DNA from 2 places in the Paenibacillus sp. FSL R5-0623 genome. Region 1 is predicted to be linked to the other one. Evidence: riboswitches for the same ligand, from Rfam matches in the RefSeq annotation. Region 1 holds a riboswitch; the other holds the start of a gene.
What was found. A riboswitch is a leader RNA that binds a small molecule or an ion and turns the genes downstream of it on or off. The one in region 1 is predicted to bind thiamine pyrophosphate.

Region 1 (5,800 bases):
TGGTAACAGTATTAACTTTACACTGGACGACTACGTATATGCCTATGACGCAAACGCAGGGAAATGGATTGAGGGATTTCAAAAAGAACTGGCTTCAACCACACAGATTCCTTTACTTCAGAATACCAGCGTATTTGAGCAAGTTAGAAGAAGTCGGATTGTGACTGCTGTGCAGGATGATCTGGCTGATGTGATTAACCGCCATAATGAGTTTGCCAGAAAGAACGGTATTTCCTATACGTTTACGATGCCCCTGATTGCGCAGGAAGATTGGTACAACTCCATTAACGATACAGGGATTATGGCCTTTATCCAAGGTATAGGTGTGGGTGACCAGAAAATCAACAATTACGCAATTGGTGGAGGCAGACTTGTGAAGAAAACGGCCATCGTAGGTGGGGTAGATCCTTTAACGGGTATCAAGTACTACTATCCCTCCACATGTGGTAATGGTTACCGTGCTGAAGAGGTGTTCACAGACGCAAGACAAGCAGCTGCACAAGGCTATTTCGAATATAAATGCTCTAATCGGTAGGGTAGCCTGTATGACAAAATCATGGAAGAGGTTCCTGAGCTGTTTACATTACTTTCAGAAAAGACGGGACTTGTGCTAGAATAGGGTTTCGGAACAATCACAAAAGTAATGTCTAATAGATAGGAGCTACCTCATCTTATGAGTTTATTGTCAGTAGAGAACGTGAGTCACAATTTTGGAGATCGCACGTTATTTAAAAATGTATCGTTTCGTTTACTTGCCGGAGAGCGCGTAGGACTTGTTGGTGCCAATGGTGTGGGTAAATCCACATTAATGAACATCCTTACCGGTAAATTGCTTAAAGATAGTGGAAAAGTGGAATGGACACCTAAGGTCCGTTATGGATATCTGGATCAGCACACGAAGCTTACCCCAGGCAAAACCATTCGTGACGTGCTTAAGGATGCATTCCTTCCGTTGCTTGAATTGGAAAAAGAAATGATGAATATTACGGACCAGATGGCAGATGCAGATCCAGATAAGCTGGAGCAGTTGCTGGAAGAGATGGGCGATATTCAGGAACAACTGGAACAGGGCGACTTTTATCTGATTGACGTAAAAGTGGAAGAGATGGCCAATGGTCTTGGTTTGTCCGCAATTGGTCTTGATCGAGATGTCGCAGCTCTAAGTGGTGGACAACGTACCAAGGTGCTTCTTGCCAAACTTCTGCTCGAGAAACCTACAGCTCTTTTGCTGGATGAGCCGACCAACTATCTGGACGTAGAGCATATTGAATGGCTGTCACGTTACCTGAAGGACTACCCGCACGCGTTTCTCTTAATCTCCCATGACACCGAATTCATGAATGAAGTCGTAAATGTCATTTATCATTTGGAATTTGCCAAATTAACGAGATATGCAGCGAACTATAACAAGTTCCTTGAGATGGCTGATATGAATAAAGCCCAGCATATTGATGCATACGAGAAGCAGCAAGAGTACATCAAGAAGCAGGAAGACTTCATTCAGCGTAACAAGGCACGTGCTTCAACTTCAGGTCGAGCAAAGAGCCGGGAGAAGCAGCTGGACAGAATTGAACGTATTGATCGCCCAGATGAAGCGGCCAAACCAACGTTCAAATTCAAGGATGCCCGTGCGAGCAGCAAAACGGTCTTTGAGGGTATTGATTTTGAAATTGGATATACGTATCCTTTGCTGCCCAAAATGACGATGACAATTGAACGTGGTGAGAAAATTGCCATCGTAGGTTGTAATGGTGTGGGTAAATCGACGCTATTAAAAACCATCCTGGGAAAAATATCTCCACTTAGTGGAAAGACTTTCTTGGGAGATTATCTGGAAACGGCCTATTTTGAGCAGGAAGTTCGTGCTGGGAATATCACGCCGATTGAGGATGTCTGGAATGAGTTTTCACATTTGACCCAGAATGAGGTCCGGGGTCATCTCGCTCGCTGCGGGTTGAAAAATGAGCACATTACTCGTCCGCTTAACATGCTGAGTGGTGGAGAACAAGCCAAGGTTCGTTTATGCAAACTCTTGATGCGTGAAAGCAACTGGATTTTATTCGATGAGCCGACAAACCATCTGGATGTCACAGCCAAAGCGGAGTTGCAGCGTGCCTTGCAAGAATTCAAGGGAACGGTGTTACTGGTATCTCATGAACCTGATTTCTACGAGGGTTGGGTCACCAAAACATGGAATGTCGAAGAATGGTCTGAGAAAAACTAGGGCGATTTAAGACAATGTTTAACAGAAATGACGGTGACAAAAAAATCCGTCTATGGTAACATAGGCTACAACTTCATATGAACACTAGGGGGGCCGCACGATGCGGCTGAGATGGAAGAATGCGATTCTGGACCCTTTGCACCTGATCTGGATCATACCAGCGTAGGGAAGTGGCGAGCGCGTTTCAGTGAATGACGTGAGCAAACGGCAATTCAAAGAATTTCAACCGTCTGCTTAACGAATTGAAACATGCAGTTGCGTGTATAACGTTATGGCTATAGGGTCTATAGCTTTATTGCACGAAATGAACTGTATGTATCAGTCAGTCATCTGGTCCTATAATTAATACGCAGCCACTCCCCTACGGGAGTGGCTTTTTTGTGTTTTCATAGCATTCACGCATGGAAGGAGATGAACAGTACGGTATTTTCTCATGAACATGTACACGGATCATTTGAACTGCATGTTGTATCTACGGGTGCAGGGGATCAAGCATCTTTTGTAAAAGCTGCAAAGGACGTTTGGCCATGGGTGGACTATATTCACATACGAGAAAAACAACTCACATGGCAAGACAAGATCGGTTGGGCTGAAAGTCTGCTTAGCATTGGCGTTCCATCTTGTCGCATTGTTATAAATGGTTCAGAGCTGCCACCACAGAATGACATCTATGGCGGTGTACATTGGGGGCAAGATGCGATACGTAACTATAACCCAGCTGTTATAAGCAATGTGCAGCGACTTCGTCTGGGTGTATCTGTTCATTCAATCGATGAGGCAAAAATCGCTGAAGAACGGGGAGCCGATTACCTTTTCTTCGGGCATGTCTACTCAACCAACAGTAAGCCTGATCTTGAACCAAGAGGATTATATGCTCTGGCTGAAGTGTGCTCTGGTGTCTCCATTCCTGTCATGGCGATTGGGGGCATCGAACCGGGAAACATTCACGCTATTCGTTCTGCAGGCGCACAGGGAGTCGCTGTGATCTCGAATGTGTGGGCGAGCGATTCCCCGGATCGGGCGGCTGCATTATTAAGGCAGGCTATCGTTGGTACAGAAAGTTTGAGCCGCTGAATCAAGGAGATGAGCTGATGAAGAAGATCATTACTGATAGACCGGATAAGATTCATGCAGAAACGATTATTGTAGGCGGAGGCGTTGTTGGATGTGCCATCGCATATGAGCTTGCTTCCCGTGGACAGGATGTGCTGTTGCTGGAGCGTTCGGCGATTGCAGGAGGCACTTCTTGCGCAGCAGCTGGAATGCTGGCGGCCGACAGTGAGGATTTTGCTCATCCTTTGATGGCTAAGCTTGCCAGGCAGAGTAGACAGTTACTTACCGAGCAACAAGTGCTAATGGCTACACTCAGTGAGGTAGAGACTGGTCTGCAACGCCAGGGATTCCTAACTCCTTTTCGTTCATACAGTGAATTAAGTAGTTATAAGGACAATCGGAAGTCTGCGTTGTCTAGTTCTGCTGATGAGATGTGGTGGGATCGTTCCGTTGTGCAACAGGAGGCATCATGGCTTAACAGAGATACGTATGGAGCCTATTACAGACCTCACGAGAGTGAGATTCTCCCAGTCCACCTAACGAAGGCGTACGCCGAATCCGCTCAAGCAATAGGAGCACGGGTAATGGAGGACATACAGGATATACGTGTGCAAGCAAACGAACACGGTGTGCAGGGAATCACCACATCGATCGGTGAGATGAGATGCAAACATGTCATTATAGCGGCTGGATTACAGAGTGAAGAGTTGATGAGACATGTGAATCTGAGCTTGCCTGTGTGGTCGGTAAAAGGTGAAATAGCCGCCGTTCAGTTCTCAGATGAACATGCAGGGTACAGACCTGATAGAACGGTGTATGCAGAGGATATCTATATTGTTCCCAAAGCCAATGGCGAAGTTTGGCTCGGTGCAACCAGTCTGCCAGGCAGAACGGATTTGAACGTTTCTGTACAGGGTGTTCAGAAGCTGCTAACAGCGGCTACCCACTGGGTGCCTGGGATGAAAGAAGCACAATTTATACGAGCGTGGGCAGGCGTAAGACCGGGAACTCCCGATGGACTGCCTTATATAGGTGCTTGCAAGAGTATACCCGGGTTGTTCGCCGCCTTTGGACATTACCGCAACGGTATCTTGCTTAGTGCGATAACAGGCAGGCTTATCGCTGAGTTGCTCGCTGGCAAAAGCTCAGAAGAACTCGGAATTGAGGCGCTGAGCCCTGAGCGATTGAACAGAAAGGGAGTGGTGCAGTGAATATCATCGTTAATGGTCAACGGATGGAGATTGAAGACAGATTGAATCGTGTGGATAAATTGCTCCAATCTTTTGACCTGCAAGTCAAGACTGTAGTTGTTGAGCTGAACAGGCATATCTTAACGCGTGAGCACCATGAGTCAACAGCATTAAGAGAAGGCGATCGAATTGAGATTGTACATTTTGTAGGAGGCGGTTGATGATGTTGAACATTGGTAAATATACGTTTGAGTCCAGATTGTTGCTCGGAACAGGCAAGTTTTCGGATCTGGAAGTGCAAAGTCAGGCTGTGGAAGCATCTGAAACGGAAGTTTTGACCTTTGCTGTTCGTCGTCTGAATCTGGAGGAACGCAACCAGAAGCATTTCCTGGATACGTTGGATCTGGACAAATACACTCTTCTTCCGAATACGGCGGGGGCTTCCACTGCGGAAGAGGCGGTGCGAATTGCCGAGCTTGCGCGGGCTTCAGGACTTTGTGATATGATAAAAGTCGAAGTCATAGGAGATGGAATGACGTTACTCCCAGATCCGATTGAAACGTACAAGGCTTGCGAAATTTTGCTTGAAAAGGGCTTCACGGTATTGCCTTATATTTCGGATGATGTCATTCTGGCCAAAAGGCTGCAATTGCTTGGCGTACATGCTGTAATGCCTGGCGCTTCTCCCATCGGAGCTGGCAGAGGCATCATCAATCCCTATAACCTTGAGATCATCATTGAGCAGGCCGTTGTACCTGTGATTGTAGATGCAGGGTTGCGCTCCCCAAAAGATGCTGCTTATGCGATGGAACTTGGTGCAGATGGTGTATTGTTAAATACAGCCGTATCCGGATCAGGCGATCCAGTGAGCATGGCTAAAGCGATGCGATTGGGGGTAGAAGCGGGCAGATTGGCATATGAGGCAGGCATGATTCCCATAAAGCGTTATGCAGCAGCCAGTAGTCCGGTGGAAGGAATGGTTCATACATGACAGATCAAATAACATCTTCCGAGCAGGCTGATCGTTATTCCAGACAGGAACGTTACGCGCCACTTGGCAAGGAAGGCCAGGCCAGATTGAGTGACAGCAGAGTTTTAATTGTAGGCGCTGGCGCACTCGGAACAGGAATTGCAGAAACGTTAGTTCGTTCAGGAGTCGGACACCTAACGATTGTGGATCGTGATTATGTGGAGTGGAGTAACCTGCAGCGACAGCAATTATATGTAGAACAGGACGCAATTGAACGGATTCCGAAGGCAATGGCGGCGGAAAAACGGTTATCTGCCATTAATTCCACGGTTCATGTGGAAGGGAAAGTGTTGGATGTTAGAG
Region 2 (5,800 bases), 370 kb from region 1:
CAACAGCAGCTTCAGGAGCTCGGTGGAGTGCTGACTAAAGCGACTGTATAGGAGATAACCAAATGAACCCAATATTAGAACATATGGCAGGCCTTCATACGCTAACGGATGACGTGATCGCAATGGATCTGTTGATAAACGCCAAGAGCGGAGTCAGAAATTACGCCATGGCTGTGACCGAATGTGCCACTCCCGAAATCAAGCAAATTTTGATGAAACAGCTCGATGAAGCCATTGACTCTCATGAAAAGATATCAAATTACATGGTACAGCATGGCTTATACCATCCCTACCATATTCCAGAGCAAATTCAGCTCGACCTGAAAAACATTCAAACGGCAATGAACATTCCGTCCTGACACCGTTTTTGATTTAAGCAGAGACTTCTGAGAACAAAATGTTCCTGTATTAAAAAATTCAACAATGAAAAAAAGACGGATATACTCCGCCTTTTTTTCAGCAACATCACGAAACAAACAAGCTTATACAAGCGTTCCTTTTCCTTCGTTTGTTTTGTTTTTAAGTTCATTCCGATGCGCCCCTAAGAATTATCTTTTCGCTTTACGGAAGTCACTTATTTTCCATCCTTAGACTGATTACCCTCTGCAGCTCCACGACCGCGACCTCCCATGCCTCCTCGAGCATTATTTTCACCCAGTTTGGACAGGTCAACCGAAGAAGCATCAATCAGTGAATCCGAATCCTCTTTTTGTTTCTCGGTCGTGGAAGGAATATCTCCGTCCAGTTGCCCTTGTATACTTTCTGCACGCAGCGAGCCGAGTTTGGTTAATTCTGCAACAGCGTCCTCGTACTTATCATACGTAATAAACGCTGTAGGGTCTTGCTTCACATATTCGGAGATCATGTTATTCAGGCTTTGCACTTTTTCTTCAAATTTTCCGTCTGCGAAGTATCCATCTACGATCTCCTGCAAATATTCATGATACTTGGCCTTATACTCCGGCACCTCAAGGAGCTTTCCTAAAATTGGACGTTCGTCCAGACTGACCCCTGATACCGGCGTATCAATCGCCAGATTCACGACATCGGAGGCAGAACCAGCTTGAAATCCACCGAAGGCCATGTTGTAGTCCCAGGGCAACATGCTGATCTGTCCATCGTTCTCATACAGATAATAGTTATGTCCCATGTTGGACGTGTAACTGTCCATATTGACAACGACCGTGTGGGCCGCAAAATATCTCAGAACTTCGTCCACATCCACATATTTCTCCAGTTCGGTACCTGTGCTCAAGTTTTTGAGCGATTCAATGACACGCTGATAATCTTCCTCTGTTGTTTTGGTCTCAGCATTGTCGAAGATGGCGGAGTAACTGGATGATTTGTCATCGGTATACACCAATGAAACACCATTGCCGCTTCCGTCCATACCACCTGGACCGCGGTTACCCTTCATACCTGCTTCTGGTAATGTGTCGGCACCATCTTCTTCTGTCCCGTTGTTCATATTCGGCGGACTTCCACCATCCGGTGGCGCTATATCTTCAGTAGGAGGCTGCATATTTCCATACCCTTGTGCAAAAGGATTGCCATCGGGCCCTCCCATTCCTCCTGCCCCCATGTTGTCATCATTGTTCGGTTTGTAAAGTTCACCCTCATCATTCTTGGCTCGGGCGAGATATCCGCTGTCAATGTCTTCAACAGCTAGGTACAAACCCCAAGTCTCTCCATTTACACTAATATTGGAGAATGCGAATAAAGGTGCCTCTACGCCAATATAACTCATGATGTCATAACTCAAGTATTCCTTCATATAACTATTGTCGCTAATCATGTTGTTCACAACGAGCTTGTCCAACCCCATCCAAGTTTGATCCTTAACGTATTCATCAAACTTGATTTTGAAACTATATCGATCCGTTGTATCATCGCTAGCGACTTGCCGAAGGCTGGAGTTACCCTTTGGACGAATTCCGACGTTTTCAATCGTTGTTCCGTTAATCGTAATATTAGATGAGATGTACTGCTCCTCATTTGCATTATCGAGCATTTCTTTCCATGCCGCTTCATCCACATCAATCGAAATGGACATAACCTCAGTTTTGTTGATTTGATCTGCATACCCTACTGTCTGCGCAGTATTCTCCGTTTTGCTCTGATTATCCGTATTCGTTTGTTCCTTCTCAGTCGAATTGTTGTCCGACTCTCCATTGCCTTGATTAGTCGAGCTGCATGCTGTCAGCATTGCAGTACATAACACCGCTACACCGATATATTTGGGCCATTTGTATATACTCATTGCCATCACCTCATGATTGTTGTTGTATCTTTTGATATGTAATCATCATAGATGGCAATTCTTAAATGAATCTGAATGAGTGGTGTCATATGGTACTCTCTAATTGAATGAACTACCAGTGAACTTAAGGCTCTAGCCTCCAAGACATCTCCCAAAAATCAAGCTCGAAGCGACTGCACATCACGAAAATATCTTTCATCCGTTGGTACGTTTCTTCGCTACAGCCTTCTAATAGCTTATCCGTTAACGTCACAAGGGATTGATTGATGCTGTTGTATTCAGAGGAAGCATATCCTGTGATCCACTCTCCATAAAAAGGATGATCAACTGCACCTGGCTTTTGGGAAAGAACTTGACCGATCTCTGCATAGCTCCACGAGCAGGCCAGAATGGATACCAGAACTTCTGCTATGCCGCCCGCATGGGAAACAGAGAGCATATAGTTAGTATAGGCTGCATTTTTCAGTGCAGGTTTCACCTGAAAAACATGATCCTCTGTAATTCCTAATCGTTCCATATAAGAACGATGAATTTTCATTTCACCATTCAGGATGTTATCTACGTTTTTACTAAAAAACTGCATCAATTTGGGGTCGTTTGACTTTACGATACCTAGTGCAAATACACGGGCATAATCGAACAGGTATAAGTAGTCTTGCAGCAAATAATAACGAAATTGTTCGACCGGTAAGGAACCATCTCCGATCCCTTTAACAAAGGGATGCTCAAGACATTCCTTCCACACAGGCTGTGCTGCCTGATATAACCGCTCTGAAATAGTCAACAGGTGTTCCTCCAATTCATAATGTATGTATTTAAAAACAAAAAAACGAAACATCCATAGGATGTTTCGCAGATAAATACACTAAAACAAGGGGGTTCGCATGAGCTACCCAAGTACAGCGTTTCATCGTTGCATCCCTACGTTGGCATGATCCAAATCAGGTAAGGTCGGTTTAACACCCTCTCAGCCAGTTAAGGCTCCCTCGCAAACGGTTGTATGTAGTTGATTACTTTCTTATCCACATAAAAGAAAAAATAACGTTCATTTAGTATATCAATGGCTGTTAAATATTGTCAAGGCAGATTTATCGCCCCTCCACAACTTCGGTGACGTATGTAAACGATGAAAACCAACATAACCCTGGTTGAGTTTTATCCATTGTTATGATGGTTTTCATTCTTGCTACTACTGCAAATGGTTTAATGACCGAGTTTGTTTTTTTCGACAAAAGTGAGTATTCCGTACTGGGAAGTGTTTCTCCAACTTTCATTGGTCGTATCATTCCATTTGGCTACGCTCTGCTTACCTCCGCCCTGGTTGTCGTTAATTTGAAGCTCGAAGCCGAGAACATTTCCTGTTTTGGGCGTCAATGATTGTAAATGAATTCTGGCTTCTACGAGATATCCTTTATTTGTTTTCTTCACAGCACTTACAAGGCGTCCGGATGAGGCCCCCCCTGCAAAGGTTCCCACATTCTCTGCACTGATTCTGAACTGGGCATCATCATATTGAAAATACGGTGTGCGCTGGTGATTCTCGTCCAGGAAAATCTCAACCGAATCCTGATCCCATGGGTTGATGTTATCTGTGATGATGTTTGGATCAGTGACGTCGATCAGCAGGTATAGATACTCACCTGACCACATTGCGCGAGCCACTGCCTCTGCACCTTCGCTCTGGTTCAACCGTTTTACTTCAAATGGTGCAGCCTTATTCCATGATGTGTCTTTCTTCCCATCAATCTGAACAATGCCTTGCATAGCTTGTGCAGATTTGGGCATAGGGGCAAGCTCAATCACGCCGTATTTGCTTGTATCTTGCTCCTGAGATTGTGTTCGATCATTCCAGTACAGTGGATTATAAGGTTGTGTCCCATTTGCACCGCCATCAGTCACACGGATATCCAAGCCAACTTCATATTCTGAACCGGCTTGGATACCACCCCATGGAATGGACAATTCAACCTGATATCCGGCTTTGGTCTCGCGTACACGATATGAACGCTGCTCTGCGCCCTCAGCTTTGCCCGACCGCTTAATGATTACATGTCGGTCATCTGCTTCATATGAGGTGGTCTTGCCATTATTGAGATCAACAAAGATATCTACTCTGTCATTCACGTCAGCCTTCGCATCCTGAACATCCACAAGGATATACAGGTTACTATGATCCCATAAGGTGCGGAAACTGGCTGATCCCGAAGAGTCACCCTTCAGTGGAGTAGACACCGCTTTGTTCCAGAGTGGATCTTGTGAATGTTTTTTGATATCCGGTTTACCCGAAAGTGAGACGGCTCTCTCTGTCAACACAGGCAAGCTGGATTCATCCACGAGCCCCCAGTATGCTTTTTTGGCCTTCAGGGCTGAATCAAACAGCATAGCCTGGTTGTTGTAAGACTTCTCATCTTGGAGTCCCCATAAGGTAACTGAAGAGATGTGATCTTTGTGTTTTTGGTATAAATCCAACAGTTCCTTATATCGATACGCCTGTTTTACCGCAACTTCATCCGACATCTCTTCACCAAATGGAATTCCGCTATCCACATCCAGTTCCGTGATCTGAATATCCAATCCAAGTTCGGCGAACATGCTGATCGTTTTTTCAATTTCCTTGATGGGCGGGGATTCCAGGTTATAGTGGGATTGCAAACCCACACCATCGATGAGCCCTTTCTCTTTCAGTCGTTTGACCAACTGATACATATGCTCTCTTTTCTCAGGGATTTCCGTGAAGTATTCGTTGTAATATAATTTGGCATTCGGATCTGTTGCACGAGCGAATTCATAGGTTTTCTCAATGTAATCCGGACCGATTAGTTCATAAAAGGGACTTTTACGTAAACCGTTGGCATCACCATTGCTATCCGCAATCGCCTCGTTTACCACATCCCAGGCATAGATCTTACCTTTGTATCGGGTCATGACGGTTTCAACGTAATCCTGAATCCGGGCAAGTAGTAATTCTCGACTCGCAGGGTTACCCTGAGGATCCTTGAACATCCACTCTGCTGCATCAATATGCCACAACAACGCATGTGCGCGTACGCCCATACCATGCTCCTCGGCGAACTGAACATATTGATCGGCTGCCTCGAACTCATAAACACCTTCGGAAGGAGACATGTACTTCGGTTTCATCTCATAGGTTGCGGTCAAGCTGTTAAAGTGTTTTGTGAGCAGTTGTCCATATGCGCCTTCCAACTGCCAGCGATACACCGCTGCACCAATGGGGAAATCATCTTGATACAGGTCTTCCAGAGACAGAATACCTTCTTCAATCTCCAGTTGCTCGGCCAGAGTAAATGATACATCATCCACATAGAACGATAACATATCTACGCTATCTTCAGAGATGTAGGGTGTTTCGATGAACAAATTCAATTCAGTGGGATCATCGCTATACTGAAATTTTCCGGTGATCTTGTGCCATGTATTCCATTCTGTTTTGGCAATTTTCACGCTACCGATCGGGTTCCAGTTTTCGGCAGTTGTTTTTTTATATGTGGTGAGCTGTAGTGTTTGATCTGTGGTGGGCTC

Region 2: linked by a shared signal. The riboswitch ahead of tenA (thiaminase II) and the one ahead of MKY92_RS17680 (thiamine phosphate synthase) in region 1 are both predicted to bind thiamine pyrophosphate.

Annotation. Positions count from the first base shown of each region.
Region 1 covers NZ_CP150233.1:4,038,521-4,044,320, reverse strand. Annotated here, with positions in the region: gene MKY92_RS17690 (hypothetical protein) at 1-535, shown strand, start outside; gene MKY92_RS17685 (ABC-F family ATP-binding cassette domain-containing protein) at 674-2,224, shown strand; TPP riboswitch at 2,301-2,410, shown strand; gene MKY92_RS17680 (thiamine phosphate synthase) at 2,603-3,298, shown strand; gene thiO (glycine oxidase ThiO) at 3,316-4,488, shown strand; gene thiS (sulfur carrier protein ThiS) at 4,485-4,688, shown strand; gene MKY92_RS17665 (thiazole synthase) at 4,691-5,458, shown strand; gene MKY92_RS17660 (ThiF family adenylyltransferase) at 5,455-5,800, shown strand, end outside.
Region 2 covers NZ_CP150233.1:3,665,786-3,671,585, reverse strand. Annotated here, with positions in the region: gene MKY92_RS15995 (hypothetical protein) at 1-51, shown strand, start outside; gene MKY92_RS15990 (spore coat protein) at 63-359, shown strand; gene MKY92_RS15985 (CotH kinase family protein) at 575-2,260, opposite strand; gene tenA (thiaminase II) at 2,385-3,044, opposite strand; TPP riboswitch at 3,161-3,258, opposite strand; gene MKY92_RS15975 (endo-1,4-beta-xylanase) at 3,464-5,800, opposite strand, start outside.